2 regions of the Faecalibacterium sp. Marseille-Q4164 genome follow, and region 1 is predicted to be linked to the other one. Evidence: riboswitches for the same ligand, from Rfam matches in the RefSeq annotation. Region 1 holds a riboswitch; the other holds the start of a gene.
What was found. Region 1 has a riboswitch for thiamine pyrophosphate ahead of thiW (energy coupling factor transporter S component ThiW). Riboswitches for the same ligand answer to the same signal wherever they lie in the genome.

Region 1 (3,999 bases):
ACGGGGATGTCCACGGCATCGCAGATGGCTTTCATCATGCCCTCGGGCAGAACGTCCACGTCTGCCTTGGTGTGGGTAGAGAAAGCTGCACCCACGCCCAGACAGTCGGCACCATGCCGGACGGCCTCCAGGGCCTCCTCCACGCTGTGGACGGATACGCCGATCATCATCTCATCGCCCACGCGCTGGCGCACCTGAGCAGCGGCCATATCCTCCTGCCCCACATGGATGCCCTCGGCGTGGCAGCGGATGGCAATGTCCACGTTATCGTTGATGAAAAAAGGCACATTGTATTTTTTGCACAGGTCGTGGAGCTCAAACGCCTCCTTCAGGAAGGCTTCCTCGTCCAGCTCCTTTTCCCGCAGCTGAACACAGGTCACACCGCCCTTCAGGGCGCTCTCCACCTGCTGATAGAGGGTCTGACCGCCCACCCAGGCACGGTCGGTGACGGCGTAGAGCCGCATATATTCTTCAGCGCACTTCATACTTGGCACCCTCTTCCAGCTGAGCCGGAGTCATATTGTAAATGGCATCAATGATGTAATTGCGGTAGGTAGCGTTGCCGTCCAGCGGGGTCAGCCGTGCATGGGCGATCTCGCCCGCAAGGCCCATGGCGCAGACGGCGGCAGCCGCAGCCTCCAGCGGCTGGCCGGGGTTGGCGGTGATAAAGGCCGCCGTCAGGGCAGAGAGCTGGCAGCCCGTGCCGGTGATGGCGCTCATCATCGGGTGGCCGTTGCGGATGCAGTAGGCTTTTGCCCCATCGGCCACGATGTCAATGGCACCGGTGATGGCCACAACGGCACCGGTCTTTGCGGCAAATGCCTTGGCAAAGGCCACCGCGCCGTCCAGATTTTCCTCGGTGACCCTGTCGGCCACATCGGCATCCACGCCCTTGGTGGTGCCCGCACCGGAAGCCAGTGTCTTTACCTCGGAGATGTTGCCCCGGATGACCGTGAACCGCACCTCGTCCAACAGGCGGTAGGCCGTCTCGGTGCGCAGGGTGGAAGCGCCCGCGCCCACAGGGTCCAGCACCACGGGGTGGCCCAGTGCATTGGCCTTTTTGCCCGCCCTGAGCATGGATTCAATGGTGCGGCTGTTCAGGGTGCCGATGTTGATGTTCAGCCCGCCGCAGATGGTGGTGATATCCTCCACCTCGGCAGCATCGTCGGCCATAATGGGCGAAGCACCGCAGGCCAGCACCATATTGGCGCAGTCGTTCACGGTGACGTAGTTGGTGATATTATGAATCAGGGGGCTTTTGGTGCGGACATTGGCAAACTGCTCTGCAAACATGACGCACCCCCGTCAGGAAAGGCTGCTCTGCATGGAGCGCAGGGCACCGGAGTGCTGCAGGCTGTACACCAGCACACCCGCAATAACCGCACCCACAGCGGTGGAGATGAGGAAGGGCACGATGTAGGCATAGAACGCGATGTCACCGGCGCTCTTGCCCATCAGGCAGATGGCCACCGGGTAAGCACACAGGCCGCCCAGAATGCTGGTGCCGAACACCTCGCCCACCAGGGTGGCGATCAGGTTTTTGGTCTTTGCGTAGACCAGGCCGCAGAGCAGGGCACCAAACATGCTGCCCGGGAAGGCCATCAGGCTGCCCAGACCCAGGATATTGCGGAGCAGCGAAGCCACAAAGGCCACGCCCACGCCCCACCAGGGACCCAGCAGCACGGCGCAGAGCACATTGACCATGTGCTGCACGGGGGCGCACTTGCTGCCGAACATCGGGAAGCTGAACACACTGCCAACCACGCACAGGGCGCAGAACATTCCAGCGAGAGCCAGCTTTTTCACAGAGAATTTTTTCATTGGAAACTCCTCTTTCTCAAAAAGCGGTCGAGGCTTGCTGGCCTCCTCTCACGCCGGAACACGGCTTCCCATCGCAGTTATTTCAAGGCTCAGGGCGCTCCCCCTCAGCCCGGAGCCGCCCGTTGCGGCGGCTTGCGGCAACAAAAAACAGGAGACACCACAGCGGTGCCTCCTGCAAAAAATCATTTTCCTATGACTTCCTACGGCGGCATTATCCGCATCAGGTCAAGGGTCGAAGTTTGGTTACTTCCTCTCAGCCCGCCTCACGAGCTCCCCTGTGTTTTGTTTTTCGTAGGGTATTGTACACCCGCCGGGGCAAAAAAGCAAGAACAAGTTTTTCTTTCGCCTTTTTGCCAAATCGCTTTTACAATTTTCCGGATTATGTTATACTTGTCCCAAATTTCGCAGCGCCCGGGGGAGCCATTCCCCGTTTTGGGACACTGCCCGGCACAAAAGGAGATTGAAGTTATGGGTCTCATCAAAGCAGCCATGGGCGCAGCATCCGGCGTGATGGGCGACCAGTGGAAGGAATATTTTTATTGTGACGCTCTGCCTGCGGAGGTGCTGGCCGTCAAGGGCCAGAAGCGGACCAATGGCCGCTCCGCCAACCGGCACGGCAGCGAAAACGTCATCTCGGACGGCTCTGTGATCGCCGTGGCCGACGGCCAGTGCGTGCTGATCGTGGAGCAGGGCAAGGTGGTGGACCTCTGTGCTGAGCCCGGCGAGTACACCTACAGAACCGGCACCCAGCCCTCCCTGCTCAGCGGCGGGCTGAAGAACATCGACAGCGTGTTTGCCGAGCTGGGCAAGCGGTTCAGCTTTGGCGGGCAGGCCGGTTCCGACCAGCGCATCTATTATATCAATACCCGGGAACTCACCGGCAACAAGTACGGCACCCCCAACCCGGTGCCTTTCCGGGTGGTGGACCAGCGCGCCGGCATCGATATCGACATCGGCATCCGGTGCTTCGGCGAATACAGCTACCGGGTGGTCAACCCCATCCTGTTTTACACCAATGTCTGCGGCAATGTGGAAAACGCCTACACCCGCGACGCGCTAGACGGCCAGCTCAAGACCGAGCTGATGACCGCCCTGCAACCCGCCTTTGCCCGGATCAGCGAGCAGGGCATCCGCTACTCCGCCCTGCCCGGCCACACCGCCGAGCTGGCCGAGGCCCTGAATCAGGAGCTGAGCGCCAAGTGGAGCAGGCTGCGCGGCATCGAGATCGTCTCTCTGGGCGTTTCCGGTGTCAAGGCCAGCGAAGAGGACGAGCAGATGATCAAGGAGCTGCAGCGCAGTGCGGCCTTTATGGACCCCACCCGCGCCGCCGCGCATCTGGTGGGTGCACAGGCCTCCGCCATGCAGACTGCCGCCTCCAACACCGCCGCCGGTCCCGCCATGGCCTTTATGGGGATGAACCAGGCCGCTGCAGCGGGCGGTGTCAACGCCCGGGATCTCTACCAGATGGGCGGCCAGCAGACCGCCGCGCAGCCTCAGGCCGCACCAGCCGCTGGCTGGACCTGCAGCTGCGGCCACACCGGCAACACGGGCAAGTTCTGTGCCGAATGCGGCAAGCCCCGGCCCGAAGCCCCGGCTGTCTGGGTGTGCAGCTGCGGTGCAAAGAACAGCGGCAAATTCTGCTCGGAGTGCGGCAGACCCCGGCCCGCCGCCAAGTGCGCCAACTGCGGCTTTGTGCCCGCCGACCCAGCCAACCCGCCCAAGTTCTGCCCCGAGTGCGGCAAGCCCTTTGGGGCCTGAGAGGGGTCTGACGCATGGCTGAAAAGACAACGAATTATCAGTGCCCGGCCTGTACCGGCCCCCTGCACTACGATGGTGCCAGCGGCAAGCTGGTCTGCGATTACTGCGGCTCGGCCTACGACGTAAAGGACATCGAGGCCCGCTACGCCAAAAAGCAGGCCGCTGCCGACACTGCCGCCGAGGGCGATGCCAAAAAAGCCGCCCGCCTGCCCCGGCAGGACAGTCCGGTGTGGAGCGAGGCCGAGGCGGAGGGCCTGAACAGCTACTCCTGCCCCACCTGCGGGGCCGAGCTGGTCCGTGACGAGACCACCGCCGCCACCACCTGCCCCTACTGCGGCAATCCCACAGTGCTGGGCGGCAAGCTCTCCGGCAAGCTGAAGCCGGAATACATCCTGCCCTTCAAGCTGGACAAAAAGGCCG
Region 2 (3,999 bases), on a different contig from region 1:
CACCACCGTGGCCGGGCACTGTATCCTGCCGGCCGTCCCGGCCAGCCTGTGCTGCACCGGCTCTCCCGCCGGGCAGGGCATGGCCGAGCACCTTTATGCCGCCTTCGCCGATCTCCCCCCGCCGCCTGATGGGTGGGAAGTGCTGGTGGGGGTGGAAGCGTTGGAAATGATTCACCCCCTCCGTCACCGCCAAGCGTGACCGAGGGCTTCACAAAGGAGGAACCGCCCTTGCATCATCTGCTTTCACTTCTTTGCCGTCTTTATTGCTTTCTGCTGGCCCCTTCCGCCGCCCACTACATCAACGGCGGGCCCAGCCTGCCGCCGCCGCTGACACCGGAACAGGAAAAGGCCCTGCTGACCCGGATGATGGCGGGGGATGCCGCCGCGCGCGATGACCTCATCACCCATAACCTGCGGCTGGTGGTCTACCTTGCCAAAAAGTACGAGAACAGCGGTGTGCCGCAGGAGGACATGATCTCCATTGGCACCATCGGGCTGATCAAGGCGGTAAACACCTTTACGCCCGCGCGGAACATCAAGCTGGCCACCTACGCCAGCCGGTGCATCGGCAACGAGATCCTGATGTACCTGCGCAAAAGCTCCAACCGGCGGCAGGAGGCCAGCATCGACGAGCCCCTGAACACCGACGGCGACGGCAACGAGCTGCTGCTCTCGGATGTGCTGGGCAGCGACGAAAATCTTGTGGGCCTGCAATTGGAGCAGGCCGCCGAGCGCGCCACCCTCCGGCGCTCCGTGGAGCAGCTGGCCCCCCGGGAGCGGCAGATCATGGAGCTGCGCTTCGGCCTTGTGGACGGCGTGGAGCACACCCAGAAGGAAGCCGCCGATGCCCTTGGCATCAGCCAAAGCTACATCTCCCGGCTGGAAAAGCGGATCATCCGTCAGCTGAAAGAGGTGCTGGAGCGGGAGTAACCGGCAGCTGGCTCACCCTCTCAGGCGCTAACGCGCCAGCTCCCCCAAAGGGGGAGCCAAGACTGCCCCAGCCTTTAGCACCTGCTTGCGGTTGCCCTGCCAAAGGCTCTCCCTTTGGGAGAGCTGGCATTGCGAAGCAATGACTGAGAGGGCGAGGCTGCTAACAATTCCCATGTATCTTCCCCGCCCTCTTACCCCATACTTCCGGTATCAACGTAACCGGAGGTTCGGGGGATGTACAACAAAGTGGAATTATGCGGGGTGGACACGGCCCAGCTGCCGGTGCTTTCCGAAACGGAAAAGCGGCAGCTGCTCACCCGGGCGCGGGCAGGCGATGCCGCCGCCCGGCAGGCCATGATCGAGGGCAACCTGCGGCTTGTCCTGAGCGTGGTGCAACGGTTCGCGCAGCGGGGGGAGAATCTGGACGACCTGTTTCAGGTGGGGTGCATCGGGCTCATCAAGGCCATCGACAACTTTGACCCGGCCCAGCCGGTGCGGTTTTCCACCTACGGCGTGCCCATGATCATCGGGGAGATCCGGCGCTTCCTGCGGGACAACAACGCCCTGCGGGTCAGCCGCAGCCTGCGCGATGCCGCCTACAAGGCCATGCAGGCCCGGGAGACGCTGGAAAAGCAGCTGGGCCGGGAGCCCACCGTGGACGAGGTGGCCCGGCAGGCAGGACTTTCCCGCCGGGAGGTGAACGCGGCGCTGGAATCGGTGGTGGAGCCCATCAGCCTGGAAGAGCCCCTTTACACCGATGGCGGCGATGCCATGTATGTCATCGATCAGGTGCGCGACCCGGACAGCGAGGACAGCTGGATCAGCGGGTTGGAGTTCCGGCAGACCGTGGCCGGGCTGACCCCGCGCGAAAAGCGGATCATGGAGCTGCGCTACCTCAAGGGCGAGACCCAGATGGAGGTGGCGCGGGAGATCGGCATCAGCCAGGCGCAGGTCTCCCGGCTGGAAAAGGCCGCGCTGGAGCAGTTCCGGCACAAATAAACAGGAGAGCGGCACAGGCCTCCCTGCGCCGCTCTCCTACTTTTTGTATTTGCGCCTGGTCGCCGCCCCGCCCCGCAGATGGCGCTCGGCCTTGTTGCGGGCCAGCACGGCCTGCACCCGGGCAAACAGGGCCGCATCCACGGCCCGCAGGCGGGTGGATACATCCTTGTGCACCGTTGATTTGCTGCACCCAAACGCCCGGGCGGCTGCCCGCACCGTGGCACTGTGCTCTGCAATGTACTCTCCCAGCAGCGCCGCCCGCTGCTCCGGCTCCACGTTCATCCGGTCACGCCTCCCCTGTTTGCGGTCTCCCTAAAAAATATGAGCCAGCGGCCGCCAATATGCCCGCCGGGGCTTGACATTTGGGCGCTGGCCGCTATACTGGGAGCTGGACATAAAAACAGGGGCGCTGAAAAGCTGAGATCCGCACCTGAGCGGAGTACCCTCGAACCTGATCCGGGTAATGCCGGCGTAGGTAGTTTGCGGAAAGGTCCACCCTCTTCACAAACGAAGCCCATGCGCCTGCCTTTTTGTGCGGGTGCATTTGTTTTTGTGTACTATTATCTGAGAAGAGGAATCTCCCATGTCAAAAACCTATTCCAAGACCCGCATTCTTGTGGAGTGCGCCCTGATGATCGCCATTGGCACCGTGCTGAGCAACATCAAGTTCTTCACCCTGCCCAACGGCGGCAGCGTTACCCTGCTGAGCATGCTGCCCTTTGTGCTGGTCTCCTTCCGCCACGGCGTGAAGTGGGGCCTGTTCACCGGCTTTGTCAACGGCTGCCTGCAGATGCTGCTGGGCTTCTGGGCACCCCCGACCCCGACCTTCCTGTATTTCCTGGGTGAAGTCCTGCTGGACTACCTGGTGGCCTTTATGGCGCTGGGCACTGCCGAGTTCTTTGCCCGTCCCTTCAAGAACCGGATGGTCGGCGTGGCCGTGGGCACATTTATGGCAGGCTTCCTGCGCTTTATGTGCAGCTTCCTGTCCGGTGTGCTGGTCTGGGGCAACCTGAACGAAGGCCTGTCTGCCTGGACTTACAGCCTGGTGTACAACGGCAGCTACATGCTGCCCGAGACCCTGCTGACCATGGTGGCCGCCGTTCTGCTCTGCCGTGTGGCTCCGCAGATCTTTGACCGCCAGCACGCAAAGGCCTAACCTATCTTCACTTTGTTCCGCGCCCTGCCCGGCTCCGTGCCCGGCAGGGCTTTTTTGTTTTTGCAGACTTTTTCAAATTGGGTGTTGACAACCGCCTGCCCGGCTGGTATAATAACTCACGTCGCAAGACACCAACCGAATATGTGGGGGATTAGCTCAGCTGGGAGAGCGCTTGCATGGCATGCAAGAGGTCAGCGGTTCGATCCCGCTATTCTCCACCAAAAAGGCACTGTACTTCGTAGGAAGTACGGTGCTTTTCTTTTTTATTCCGGCAAAAAGATCAGGGGGTGCACCGCTCGCCATGCAGGCGGGCCAGTGACACCCCCGATCTCAATCGAAACCGTTATCTGATTTAACGCTTGCAGTGTTTTCCGCGCCGCGCCGCCAGCGCCATGCCAAGGCCCGCCTGCGTATCTCTACGCTGGCGGTCTTTTTATGGGCGCGGGTGGATTACGCAAGCCGCGCATCTAAAAAAGCCCCGCAGGGGCTTTTTCCCCCGCCGGACTGTTCGGCGGGTCGATGCTGTTCGAATCCACCCGCCTAGCCTCCGGGAAGGTTATTACAAAACAGAAACTCCAGTACCCGGTTCGGATACTGGAGTTCTTGGTGGAGCGAAGCAACCTAAATCCGAACCATTGCCCTCTGGGGCATCTTTGGCGGCAATCTCATCAAAAGTGATGGTTTTTGTGCCGTCTTTGTAGTTGAATGTAATCAAAACTTTTTCATCATAGAGATAAACAGCGTTCACAAACGTATTGATAAGCGTCTCACGGTGGCTTTTCACGTTCGGGTCGAGCTTGCGGAACCGGGTCAGCCAGAAACGAACCTGATTTTCGCTCAACCGAGGCCGAGCGATTTTTTCTTCGGCAATCCGAGCCTCAAGCTCTTTCTGCTGGGCTTCCAGCTTTTCCAAA

Region 2: it holds a riboswitch for thiamine pyrophosphate, as region 1 does, so the genes downstream of both, thiT (energy-coupled thiamine transporter ThiT) here and thiW (energy coupling factor transporter S component ThiW) in region 1, are expected to answer to the same signal.

Annotation. Positions count from the first base shown of each region.
Region 1 covers NZ_JAFREJ010000017.1:12,699-16,697, reverse strand. The annotation lists gene thiE (thiamine phosphate synthase) at 1-485, opposite strand, end outside; gene thiM (hydroxyethylthiazole kinase) at 472-1,293, opposite strand; gene thiW (energy coupling factor transporter S component ThiW) at 1,306-1,821, opposite strand; TPP riboswitch at 2,002-2,108, opposite strand; gene J3352_RS11915 (SPFH domain-containing protein) at 2,290-3,579, shown strand; gene J3352_RS11910 (Trm112 family protein) at 3,594-3,999, shown strand, end outside.
Region 2 covers NZ_JAFREJ010000007.1:219-4,217, forward strand. The annotation lists partial or broken gene J3352_RS08200 (sigma-E processing peptidase SpoIIGA) at 1-199, shown strand, start outside; gene J3352_RS08205 (sigma-70 family RNA polymerase sigma factor) at 238-930, shown strand; gene sigG (RNA polymerase sporulation sigma factor SigG) at 1,165-1,929, shown strand; gene J3352_RS08215 (sporulation transcriptional regulator SpoIIID) at 1,966-2,211, opposite strand; TPP riboswitch at 2,322-2,424, shown strand; gene thiT (energy-coupled thiamine transporter ThiT) at 2,513-3,085, shown strand; tRNA gene J3352_RS08225 (tRNA-Ala) at 3,231-3,306, shown strand; gene J3352_RS08230 (recombinase family protein) at 3,645-3,999, opposite strand, start outside.